Regions from separate parts of the Brevibacillus sp. NL20B1 genome, predicted to be linked through region 1. Evidence: predicted binding sites of a transcription regulator. Region 1 holds the regulator's gene; the other holds the start of a gene.
What was found. Region 1 encodes LexA, which represses DNA repair genes until DNA is damaged. Its sites were predicted from a motif close to CGAACATATGTTCG; they were not measured.
Positions count from the first base shown of each region.

Region 2: the regulator LexA is predicted to act here: its motif matches at 4,813-4,826, upstream of KDN35_RS01700 (ImmA/IrrE family metallo-endopeptidase).

Region 1 covers NZ_JAGTPT010000009.1:107,266-113,877, reverse strand. Annotated here, with positions in the region: gene KDN35_RS08475 (methionine gamma-lyase family protein) at 1-129, shown strand, start outside; gene KDN35_RS08470 (MerR family transcriptional regulator) at 318-728, shown strand; gene glnA (type I glutamate--ammonia ligase) at 763-2,097, shown strand; gene KDN35_RS08460 (hypothetical protein) at 2,595-2,819, opposite strand; gene KDN35_RS08455 (DUF456 domain-containing protein) at 3,181-3,669, shown strand; gene lexA (transcriptional repressor LexA) at 3,793-4,416, opposite strand; gene yneA (cell division suppressor protein YneA) at 4,636-4,911, shown strand; gene KDN35_RS08440 (DUF896 domain-containing protein) at 5,017-5,214, shown strand; gene crcB (fluoride efflux transporter CrcB) at 5,305-5,670, shown strand; gene KDN35_RS08430 (UvrD-helicase domain-containing protein) at 5,704-6,612, shown strand, end outside.
Region 2 covers NZ_JAGTPT010000001.1:324,144-330,755, reverse strand. Annotated here, with positions in the region: gene istA (IS21 family transposase) at 1-379, shown strand, start outside; gene istB (IS21-like element helper ATPase IstB) at 379-1,161, shown strand; gene KDN35_RS01720 (hypothetical protein) at 2,066-2,536, shown strand; gene KDN35_RS01715 (hypothetical protein) at 2,561-2,887, shown strand; gene KDN35_RS01710 (SMI1/KNR4 family protein) at 3,368-3,751, shown strand; gene KDN35_RS01705 (hypothetical protein) at 4,242-4,676, opposite strand; gene KDN35_RS01700 (ImmA/IrrE family metallo-endopeptidase) at 4,842-5,321, shown strand; gene KDN35_RS01695 (recombinase family protein) at 5,436-6,612, shown strand, end outside.

The sequences.
Region 1 (6,612 bases):
GGCCCGATTCGTCCGCCGTACCTGGGCTTCGTGCAGGGCGGTTTGACCTACTCCCATGTCAAGGTGGGCATCCTGACCGCGCTGGACCTCCTGTTGGAAAAAGGGCTGCTGGAACTGCCGAATACGTAGGCGTCGCAGACCGGCGTGAACGAGTCAATTGCCTGCAAACGGGGAGCGTTGCAAGAGACGCTTCCCGTTTTTTCGCGTTGATTTGCCGAAAGATGCATCATTTTGTGTAATCTTTTCTAACATCCATTGACAGGATTCTTAATAACGCATACAATACAATCAAGGATTGAGAAGAGGAGGGACACGTCATGAGTGATGACATTCGTCGAAACATGGCTCTCTTTCCAATCGGGATCGTCATGAAGTTGACCGATCTGACCGCCCGGCAAATCCGTTATTACGAGCAAAACGGACTGATTCAGCCGGCACGTACGGAAGGGAAGCAGCGACTCTTCTCCTTTAACGACGTCGATCGCTTGCTGGAAATCAAGGCGCTGATCGAAAAAGGACTCAACATCGCCGGCATCAAGCAGGTGCTGCAGATGCAGCAGTCCGCCGCGGAAAAGACGGAGATCACTGCCACTTCCGAGGCCAAGCGGAAGGAAATGTCCGAAAAGGAACTGCATCAGCTTTTGAAGCAGCAAATCATGTTTAACAACGCGACTCGCCACGGCGAGAATGCGTTGATACGTGGAGAGCTTTCGCGCTTCTTCCACTAATACAAGCCAACAAACGCGATAGGAGGAGAGAAACGTGAGCAAGTACACCAAGGAAGACATTTTGCGTCTGGCCCATGAGGAGGATGTCAGGTACATCCGCCTGCAGTTTACCGACCTGATGGGGGTCATTAAAAACGTGGAGATTCCGCTCTCCCAACTGCCCAAGGCACTGGACAACAAAATGATGTTTGACGGTTCGTCCATCGAGGGCTTTGTGCGTATCGAGGAATCCGACATGTACCTGGTGCCGGATCTGGATACCTGGGTGGTTTTCCCGTGGGGCACCGAGCACGGCAAAGTGGCACGTTTGATCTGTGACGTCTACATGCCAGACGGCACCCCGTTTGAAGGGGACCCGCGCTATATCCTGAAACGTGCACTGAAGGAAGCAGAAGAGATGGGCTTCACTGCTTTTAATGTCGGTTCGGAACCGGAGTTTTTCCTCTTCAAGATTAACGAGAAAGGGGAACCGACACTCGATCTGAACGACCAGGGCGGTTATTTTGACTTCGCGCCGCTCGACCTTGGTGAAAACTGCCGCCGCGACATCGTGCTTACCCTGGAAAAAATGGGCTTCGAAATTGAAGCATCCCACCACGAAGTAGCACCGGGTCAGCACGAAATTGACTTTAAATACGCCGACGCGCTGCAGGCGGCTGACCAAATCGTCACCTTCAAACTGGTGGTGAAAACCATTGCCCGTCAACACGGCCTGCATGCGACGTTCATGCCGAAGCCGCTGTTTGGCGTGAACGGTTCCGGCATGCACGCTCACCAATCTCTCTTCCGCAACAAAGAAAATGCGTTCTACGACGAATCTGATCCGCTGGGCCTCAGCCAAACGGCTAAACACTACCTGGCCGGCATTCTGCACCATGCACGCGGATTTGCCGCCATCACCAACCCGCTGGTAAACTCTTACAAGCGTCTGGTGCCCGGCTATGAAGCGCCGTGCTATGTGGCCTGGTCGGCGAAAAACCGCTCCCCGCTGGTACGCATCCCGGCTTCCCGTGGTTTGAGCACGCGGATTGAAGTGCGCAACCCGGACCCGGCTGCAAACCCGTACCTGGCTCTCGCTGTCATGCTGAAAGCAGGGCTGGACGGCATCAAGAAAAAACTGGAGCTGCCGCCGTCGGTGGACCGCAACATCTACGTGATGACCGAAGAAGAGCGCGAAGCTGCCGGCATCGAAAGCCTGCCGGCAACCCTGAAGGAAGCGATCGACTGCCTGAAGGCCGATCCGGTCATCTGCGAAGCGCTGGGTGAGCATGCCCTGGTACACTTCACCGAGGCAAAAGAAATCGAATGGGATATGTTCCGTACCCGCGTCCACGATTGGGAACGCGAACAATACATGAACACCTACTAATCAGCGAACCCCCTTTGCCTGTTGGGGCGGGGAAGTTCCGGGAGTGGGGCCGAGTGATGGCCCTGCTCCTTTTTGTTATTTTTGAGGACGAGGGCGTATGGGCTCCAGAGAGCAAAAAAAACAGCAGCCCCATGGCAGGGGCTGCACAGCGTGTAGACAAAGTCCGCGGCACATGGGAGATCAGGCCCGCTCGCTTGCTTGACGCCCAGCACAGAAGCGAATGATGTCCGCTCCAAAACGAGACGCGGGCAGGGGACAAACATCTGGGTATTTCGAGGAAGTGAGACTTGTGTCCCCTGTTGATTCCCGCGTCTTCGTTTTTCAGCTGAGCAGGTCGTCAAAGGAGCTCGCTTGGCCCATCCCGCCATGCGATGAACATTGTCTTCCGCTTCGGTTGATGAATAGGCAGGCCTTTCGGCCTGGAGATCATTTTTTGTGGACGCTAACTCAATGAACCGTTTGTCTTCAGTCTGAGCAGCCCCATGGCAGGGGCTGCGTTATGATTGTTCGTTTTCCAAACGTTTCTTTTTCACCCATTCATTCCAGTATTCAACTTCCTCAGCGCCTTCACCTAAAACTTCAATTTCGCCTATACAATATTCACAGATGTAATAGATTTCTCCATCGCGGAGAATGGAGCACTTCTTTGGTCTCAAATGCTCGATTTCGCACCAAAAAGAAAGTTTCTTGCAATGTTCGCATCTTATATCATCGTCTTCCATATTACTTTTGTACCTCCTAAGTATTAATCGACCGTACACTTACAGACGTATTCCAAAGAATACATTAACCATAATGATAAAATATGTCAATTATTATGATTTATGGAAAAAGAAAAATCTGTTTATTTTTACTGATACGTGCATACTGACCAAGATGAGTCATGTGAAAAACGAATCCAGGCAGTGATAAACCAGTAATCCGCTTGCTTTCCAGCACGGATGTGAATATGAAATGGAACCGCATGGGGCCGTGTAATTTTGCAGCCTGGCTGGCTTCTGCAAAAATGTGGACGAGAATATATAGAAGGATGCAACGATTGGCGAGGTAATCCGTATATCCTAAGAGAAAGGAGTGTGCCCGATGGAAATACTGCTGTGGATTGTCATCGTGGCGTTGTTTGTCGCAAGCATCGCCGGTATTTTTCTTCCGGTTTTGCCGGATACGATTTTGCTTTGGGCCGGGTTTTTGCTGTACCACTTTGTCCTCGCCGAACCGGGGGCCGGGCTGCCGGCGTCGTTCTGGTGGGGGATGGTGGTGCTGAGTGTGCTGCTGTACGGCGCCGATTTGCTGACCAACATGTACTTCGTGAAGCGGTACGGCGGTTCCAAGTGGTCGTCGATTGCAGCGGCGGTCGGTATCTTTCTCGGGATTTTCCTGTTCCCGCCGTTCGGGATGCTGATCCTGCCGTTTTTGTTTGTGGTGTTGGTAGAGCTGTTCGTATCCAACCAGCCGTTTGAACGGGCGATTAAGGCGGGGGTGGGATCGCTCGTCGGATTTCTCGGCAGCGCAGTCGTCAAGGTCGTCCTGCAAATCGTGATGATCATCTGGTTTTTCATCGCCGCCCTGTAGATCATGCTCCAAGGGGGCGAGATGCAATTCCTGCACCGGATCGTGCCGGTCTGACAGCGCCATAGAAAAAACGAGCCCGTATCTTTCGACGATGGTCGGGAAAGATACGGGCTATTCGTTTTCCTAGTGAATCAACCGGTACACTCCGATGACTTTTCCCAGAATGGTGACCGAGTCCAGGATGATCGGCTCCATCGTGGAATTCTCCGGCTGCAGGCGGAAGTGGTTTTTCTCCTTGAAGAACCGCTTGACGGTGGCTTCGTCCTCATCGGTCATCGCCACGACAATGTCGCCGTTGTTGGCCACGTTTTGCTGGCGCACGATGACGTAGTCGCCGTCGAGGATGCCTGCCTCGATCATACTGTCACCCGACACGCGAAGCATGTACACCTTGTCCGAGGTGACAATGTGTTCCGGCAGGGGGAAGTAATCCTCCACGTGTTCCACGGCCGTAATGGGCTGCCCGGCCGTTACCTTCCCGATGACGGGCACTCGCACGACGGATACTTCATAGTCATCCTGATAGCGGTCGCCATCGGTCAACAGCTCAATCGCGCGCGGCTTGGTGGGGTCGCGCCGGATCAATCCTTTCTTTTCCAGACGGGCCAGGTGACCGTGGACGGTGGAGCTGGAGGCCAACCCGACGGCCTCGCCAATTTCACGAACGGACGGCGGATATCCCTTGTCGCGGACTTCCTTGCGAATGAAATCGATAATGGCTTGTTGTCTGCTGGATAGCTTGGACATGGACCACACCCCTGTTTTCTCGAACATGTTTTCTATATTGTACCATGGGATCTTGCGTTCGACAAACGTTAGTTCGATTTCGCTTGACACAAAACACATGTTCGCATTATGATGAAAACAAGAATATAGAACGTATGTTTGCAGGGGGATGGTATCATGCATGCTGTATCCGCACACAACCGTTTCACCAAAAAACAGGAGCGCCATAGCCGCACTGGTGTGAGACGCGGTGGGGCATTGATCTTTTTCGTGGTATTCTCTCTCTTTTTTTACTTCCTGACAGAACTTGTGTTCGCATCGGAGTCGTCGTCGATCGTGCCTGTGAAGGTAGTGACCGTTCAGAAGGGTGACAGCTTGTGGAAAATTGCCGTTGAGCACCAGGACGAAGCCGACATGGAGGTGCGCGAACTGGTGTACGCGATCAAAAAGATGAACCGACTGGACAACTCCGACATATACCCCGGACAGCGCTTGGCTGTTCCCGTCGGAGAGTAGACGGCAGCCAAGACAGCGGGGCAGGCCAGTGTATATCCTTTCGCTTGCGTTGTGCCGCCGATGTGTTATAATAGAGCGGCATTACAGAGAGTAGGGGGAGAGGCTGTGGTAACCGACGCGGAAATCAAACGGATCAACGAGTTGGCCAAGAAATCCCGCGAACAAGGCCTGACCGACGATGAAAAACAGGAGCAGCAGGCACTGCGGCGCAAGTACATCGACGCTGTCAAGGCGTCCCTGCGGGCTAACCTGGAATCGATCCGCTATGTGGAAGATCTTGAGGACAACGGTCCCAAACATTAAGATAACGTGTACTGGCACAAAAAGGCATCCACGCGCTTCGCTTGGATGTCTTTTTCTACGACGAAACGGAGCGAACAGGGAGGAATGCGCATGTCGTGGCTTGCTGTGGCAGTGGGGGGCGCTGTCGGATCAATCGTGCGGTATGGATTGGGCCTGGTGCTGAATCAGCCGGGCTGGCCGGCAGGTACGTGGGGAGCCAATGTTGTCGGCTCGTTTTGCATCGGTCTTTTGTACGCCTGGGGAAAGGAGCGGGGGTTTCTCCCGCCGGAGCTGTACCTGCTTTTTACCACCGGGCTGTTGGGCGGCTTTACGACCTTTTCTACCTTTTCTCTGGAGGTCATCACCTTTTTTGGCGACGGGAACATTGGACGCGGATTGGCGTACGTGCTGCTCAGCGTCGGCATTGGGCTGTTGGCCTGCGGAGCCGGAGTCTGGCTGGGCCGGCATGTGGGCTGACGCCAGCGCGATTGAAGCGAAGGGAGGATGGACGTGACGATTCGGCATCCCGATTACGAACAGGAACAAAAGCGGCTGGATGAAACGGTGTCCGCCATTGAACGGGAGATCGAGATACTGCGCGAGGAAGTAAGGGAAGTGACCGACGACTACGTGAAGCAGGTGGTCGGGTACAAAAAGGCCAAGGAACTGCGGTATCTGGAAGACCAGGGGAAAGACAAACCTTACTTCGGCCGGGTGGACTTTCTCAAGGATGAGACATACGAACTGGACATCGTCTATATCGGCAAGCGCGGCATTGTCCGCAGCGATACGTTTGATGCGCTGGTCGTGGACTGGCGGGCTCCGATTGCCAGCCTGTACTACAGCGGCGAAAGCAAGGACGCCTTCTACCGGACCGACAAGGGCATCGTCCGTGGAGAAGTTCGCCTGAAGCGCAACTTTGCGATTGAGAAGGGAAAGATTACCGGCATCTACGACGGGGCGGTCAAGGAGACGATCCGCCGGGGTATCGGCCATCCCGACGAGTTTCTCGAGGAAGGGTATATCGATGAGTTCCTCGCCGCCAATCTCAACCAGACCAACGACAGTCGGCTGAAGGACATCGTGGCGACCATCCAGTCCGAACAAAACGACATCATTCGGGCGGACAAAGACCGTCCCATCGTCGTCCAGGGGGTGGCCGGGAGCGGGAAGACCACCATCGCGCTGCACCGCCTCTCCTACCTGATCTACAACTACCAGGATACGATGATGTCGAAAAAATTCATGGTGTTTGCGCCGAACCGCCTGTTTCTGAACTACATATCGGACGTGCTTCCGGAACTGGGGGTGGATGACGTCCAGCAGGCCACGTTCTTGGACTGGGCGGCCAAGCTGGCCAAGCCGCTTCTGCCCAAAGGCTGGCGCATCACCGACCCGCAGAAGCTGCTGCGCCTGTTT
Region 2 (6,612 bases), on a different contig from region 1:
GAAACCCATGAACCCAACGCCGTTTGCGGTCGTCGACCGTCATGCTCGGAAGGTATCAGCCGACTGCCTGGTATCGTTTGAGGCTAACCGTTACTCCGTTCCCTTCCGTTTTATGGGGCAAATCGTGCATGTCCAGGACGACAAGAACGGACACATCCGGATTTACAGTGGAGACATCCTCATCGCGGAACATCCCAAGGCCGTCCAAAAAGGGCAGCTGGTCATCAACAAAAAGCACTTCGAAGGACTGCGCCCAACCGGTCAACATCGAGTTCCTGCCCCAATGCCCAAACTTGTTGACCGACCAGCCCCTGAAGTGCTGGAACGAAACTTATCCGTGTATGAACAATTCCTCGACGAGGCGGTGAGGCTCCAATGATTGGGCTGCAAGAACGTCTTGAGGATGCCTTCCACCAATTCGCATGGACTCGCATTCCCGAGGTGCTTCACCACCACGCCGAAGAAGCTTCCAAACACAATATATCGTATCTGGAATTTCTGGACAAGCTGCTGCAGGAGGAGTTGGCGGCAAAATGGGATCGGTATATCCGGACCCGGACACGTCTAGCCAACTTGCCCTTTCACAAGACCCTGGATCAATTCGACTTTCGTTTCCAACCATCCATCGATGAACGGCGAATCCGGGATCTGGCGACCCTTCGGTTTATCGAGCACCAGGAGAATCCCATTTTCCTCGGCCCGCCCGGTGTGGGGAAAACACATTTGGCCGTTGCACTGGCTTTGGAGGCGATTAAGCAGCGGTATACGGTGTATTTTACAACCGCCCATGATCTCGTGCAAACGCTTCAGCAGGCCGATCAGAACCATACGATCAAACAAAAAATTCGCATGTACACCAAGCCGCGTCTCTTGATCATCGATGAGATCGGCTATCGCAAGATGGACGAACCGGCAGCCCATTTCTTCTTCCAAATCATCTCCGAACGATACGAGACCGGCTCTATCATCCTCACTTCCAACAAGTCGTATGGTTCATGGGGAGAAATCTTTGGAGACTCTATACTGGCCACAGCCATCCTGGATCGTTTGCTGCATCATTCCACCACCATCAACATCAAAGGGGAGAGTTACCGCATCAAGGAGAAGAAAAAGGCGGGATTCTTCCGACCAGGAGAAGATGAAAACAACTCAAACGGGTAGTCTTGTCTATATCCGCCCCCTAAGGGGCGTATAAATACTCTCTTACTGGGGAATTTTCGATTGATTTTTTTTGAGGAATTTTCTTTTGATCTTGACATTAGGAAAATGAATGTTAAAGACAAAGAAAGTACCTTCCACTTCACTAAATGCGTTCAACGGCACTTTTGAGCCATCTTCGTCATCAGATGAACAAGCACTCGCATCATGGTCTGTGCCGATACCAGTACCCCACTTCGACCGTCTGAGCCACATGCCAACTGGTTTATGAGATGTGGTTCAGGAATCTAACCAGCTACACTCCTCCAAACAGTCATTGTATGATGTCCGAAAATAGTCAGTTGCTACCACATCTCTGAAACATTAGTCAGAGCATCCATGACTCTATCACGTCACCAGACGCACAGAATCGGCTTGTGAGATATGATGTAGGTATAGGAGCAATGTGATACCCCCCAACCAACGAAAACGAAAATAGCCCTATTGCAGACCGTTTTAGAACGTAAAGGTAGTCTATTCAGCATTTAATGGTTATTTCTGCAAATAACGAGATGAGTATTTGCTTTTGCACAGCCTTCTTAGCGTTTATCTATTCTTTATAGTTCTCTCTTCATGTTTTTACTGTATCAGTACTGCTCGATTTCATGCATGGATGACTCCCCTATAAGTGTCAACTGCGCTCAAAACTTAGCACTAATAAATTTCACCGTGTACAGATTCAAATTAATGGTTTTGATTGTTTGAAGACAGGTTTGTTCCTGTCTTTTTTCTGTATGCTTAAATCTAAAATCTAATTGTCAACCTCTTATTATATTCAGATAACACATGACATTAGTCCTATTTACAACCAAATTCCCCCAAAATAAACTATAAGTGTAATATAACGCATATATAGGGGTGTATTGTTATGCTTAGACTCTTCAAAAAAGCTGTTTTAAGCCTTTTGTCTACGTCTGTATTGGCTGTATCTCTAGCAATTCCAGTCTCAGCGTCAGCCGCACCTTCAACACAGTACACAACAGCAGGACCAAATTTTGAGGTTGGGACGCAACAAGTAGAGCCTTATGGTTGGAAGACGAAGATAACAAAAGAAGGTGTAGAATTAGCCGCTAGTTATATTAGAAATGGTGGATATGCCCTAGAGAAAGCAATATCAAAGCTTTCCCCAACTGCCGCTAGAGCATTCGGCAGATGGGCTGATAATATTGCCGACTTCTTGGACGACCTTTGCAAAGGGTGGGATGAAGCGGAAGAATACGCTATTTCTTATGTAAAAGACCAAGTAAGAAACTTCCTAAGAGAGAATACAAAACTCTCCCCTGGTACAATCGAGGAGATTGTTGTTGCGGTCGATTGGTTGCTCTGGTTCGTTGCTTAGTTAAATCACCAAGGGGGAATCAGATTGAGTCAGGAATTTACCTACTATGATTGGTTATTAGAGCAAAATCTAACATCTGAGCAAGAATCTAAACTAAACATCCTACTTTATTTGATTTCAGATAAACTGACAAACGAGAAGATTGTCGAAGATTATGACAGGAAAATACGTCAAACAGCACCAGAATTTGTGCATATACTTGATGCTCCTGAGATAACTCATGAGTTGATAATTACCACTTTGGTTGCAAACTTTCAGCTAACAAGAGAATCGGTTTCTCAAATGTTTGAGGGTATGCGTAATCAAGGTAATTTTGCGAAGCTTGCAGAATTTATGAAAGAATATAAATAGCCAAGCTCGCAAGCTATAACAGACAGAACCTTATCCATTAGCAAAGACAACAGGATTAAGTGTAAACCCTAATCATTCCAAAAACTTACAAAATGAACGGAACATCAACCTAAAGGTAGTTCCGTTCATTACTTTTATGTTTATGCAGCGCTAGTGAGTTTAAAGATTTCACCTTATGATAGAAATGAAGATGCTTCATTAGGCTACTCATATACCTTTCCTAAATTGAGGATTGTCCCTTTGGAGAAGAAACGTACTTAATGATGAGGATTTAGAAGCAGATTGGTTTAAAGAACTTAAACCAAGTATACAAGAAGATGAGATGAGGAATTTATATTTTGAAACAGTAACTATTTTCAAATTATCTCATGAAGAGTAACAGGGCAAGGTTTGCAACCTGCCTTGTTTTATGTTGCAGTTGAAAAATTAAATGTCAGTAAGATGTCCCACATTATGCGTTCGCTTATGGAGGGTAAATTCATGCAACCAGACATAGTGCCAATACTGGATTCATTCAAGGTTAGAGTATCCAAAGGCTATACGCTCATTCAAGAAGAATATACTGGTGATTTGATTAATGTGGAGTTTCAGTGGAATGAGCCTGCATCAAAAGAAGAAATCGAGTCCATCACAGAGAAAACAGGATGGGTATTGCCTAACAGCTACAAGGATTTTTTGTCAATACACAATGGGGCTATTCTATTTATGAGTGAAACGCATCAGTTTTGTTTGCATTCAATCGAAGAGATAATGCAGTATCACGCTAGTAGAGACAATACATTTCCCCCTAGTTGGTATCACATGGGGACTTTCTACGGACACTGTCAACGCCGACTTAATTTTGACCCACCATCGCCGGTTTAGAATTGACCCACCCGGCGATTTTTTGTTGGCCAGGTGGAAGGGGGATTCGTGGGTTCCAGTCCTCATCTTCTCACGAAGTCGGTAACTCTTCCCCCTAACATTGACGAATTGGGAATGGGGGAAGAGCTAATCCTGGATAGTTCAGCAAATATTGGATCGTCCCTATCAGTTCCCCCATACACCGAACTCTTGTTGCTGGTTCTCGTGCTGTTTAATAAAAGAGTTTAGTTTCCGCAATCTTCTCAATTTGAAGACTTTCTTTTACTGTGATCTTTTTCCCATCGCTAACTCCGCAACGGGTACACCTGCCAGCCTCATTTCAGCAGCCTTAACTTGATTTCAGCAGGATAACTTACTCTCGTAGCCACAGAAAAAACACCTCCAAGGTTGTCTCCATATCTTACGAAATGGATGCAATTTCTTGAAGGTGTTTTGATTTGTCTCACGTTATGGGGGCAGTCAAGGACAGTAATTTCAAAGCTTCACATTTTTAGTTTAACTCCCCCTTTGGAAATAAAAGCTCCGTATATTTTATTAATATTACACTACAAATTATAGACAGTAAGAGATTGGATATTAAAGGCGGATAAAATATAAAGTGATTTGCTCCAAGAAATACTATGAATTCAAAAAGAGTTATACATAAAAGCAAGATAAACAACAGTTTGCTTTTTAGTCTGTAGATGATAAATATAGCCAGTGCCATTAAAAGAAAACGAATTACAGTCAGTTTTGAAACGCCCCAAAACTCATCCCATGGTATTACACCCTGGTTAACATCATCTACAATCACAAAATACACAAACCCTTCAAGCATTGTACTACCAATAATATAAACAGACAAGATCAATAAAATAACAGGACGGAAAACTTTTTGTGCCAAACCCATTTTCCAAATACCCCCATTATTTAGAATCAGTTCCATTATACACAACCTATTTAACCATTTCAAATGGTTTTACTTAGCTCCCCTTTATTTAAGTAACAGACAGGATATAGCAAAATTTTACACAAAATAGTATAATGCGATTAGTTCAATTGAACTACTTTTGACTTTAGAACGAACTCATATTCGCAGTCGAGGTGAAGGATGTTGAAACTTACGTATTCCCCTACTCCTTTGGAATCGTGGGTCTCACAATTCTATCTATCCCTCGGTATTCGAGAGCCTATTGATTTAGTAGAGTCCCAAATCGCAAAAGCCTTAAACATCTTTCTTGTGTATAAGGACGTCCCCTCAATGTCGTACGAATTTGGACGTTTCAGGAGCATCACCATAGACAGAAGGCTTCCTGTCAAAGTTCAACGGGAACATTTTTACCATGAGCTTTGTCATATCCTCCGTCATGCTGGACGACAATTTATGATGCCGAAAGCGTTTCGAGAGCTTCAAGAGTGGGATGCCCGGAATTTCACAAGGTATGCTGCGTTGCCTTTACATATGATTACAGCTATTGATGTTAAGCAGCCGGGAATTATTGAAGTATTATCGGACCGGTTTATGGTGACTCCGGAGTTGTGTGCGGAAAGGTTGAGACGGATCAAAGAAAAAATTTATAATTCAGCTTGAAAAGTATGGTAAATGTTGCTAGAGATTTTTTGACCAATTCCCCCAGCAGGGGAATTAATTTAGGTAACGAAATCGAACATATATTCCCATACTTAATGAAACAAGGTGATAACTATGTTGAACCGATTAGCCGTTTATGCGAGGGTATCGTCAGACGACCAAGCTGAACGCGGTACAATAGAAAACCAGTTAGAGTTCGCACGAAAGTATGCTGACCTCCACCAGCTTGAAATCGTGAAGTGGTACAAGGATGACGGTGTAACTGGTACCATTCCCCTGGATGCTCGACCTGCGGGGCGAGAACTTCTTGAGGACGCTAAGAACGGCCAGATCGATCTCCTCCTCATCTATCGGCTTGACCGATTGGGCAGATCAGCGCGTATCATTTTGAACGCCGTACATGAATTAGAAGGCTACGGTGTAAAAATCCGTTCCATGACCGAACCCTTTGACACTGGAGACCCTTCTGGCCGTTTCCTCCTCACGATCTTGGCCGGTGTTGCTGACCTGGAACGAGAAACGATCCTGGAACGTATGTGGTATGGAGCCAACCGAGCTGCACGTACTGGCAAGTGGCTTGGAGGCATTGTTCCGTATGGTTATCGAGTAAATCGCGAGGGATTTTTGGAGATTAACGAAGATCCACTCCCCCACTCTGACATGAGCGAAGCTGGAGTCGTCCGGTTAATCTTCCACATGATTGCCAACCAGGGACATTCCTGCATCAAGGTTGCTGATTACCTAAACGCGCTAGGTGTTCCGACTTCATATACCAAAGATGACCGGAAAGTAACACGAGGGAAACGGAAGGAGAAAACCTCAGGTATCTGGCGGCCAGCACGAATTCGCAACATCATTATCAATACCACCTACAAAGGGCTGCACCAGTACGGAAAACGAAGCAATAGGAAACGTGAGATTATTGAGCGTGAGGTTCCGGCTATTGTTGATGTGGAAACATGGGAGAAAGCTCAGCAGGTGCTAAAAAATAACCAGATTGAGGCTCTCCGAAATACAAAAAATCGTTACTTGTTGCGTGGACTAATGAAATGTCAATGCTGTGGTTTAACTTATGTGGGCGCTAACTATCGAGGAAGTAAAAGAGCTTTGAGGGGCTATTATGTCTGCACGGGAAAACAGGCATATCGGGGGCCGTTGCAGGGAAAGTGCCCATCCAAGAACATTCCCCAAGACTGGATCGAGGACGTGGTGTGGAAAGATTGCCTCACCTTTATCCATCATCCTGGAGAAACCCTTAAAGAGATTGCGGCAACATTGAAAACCAAACAAG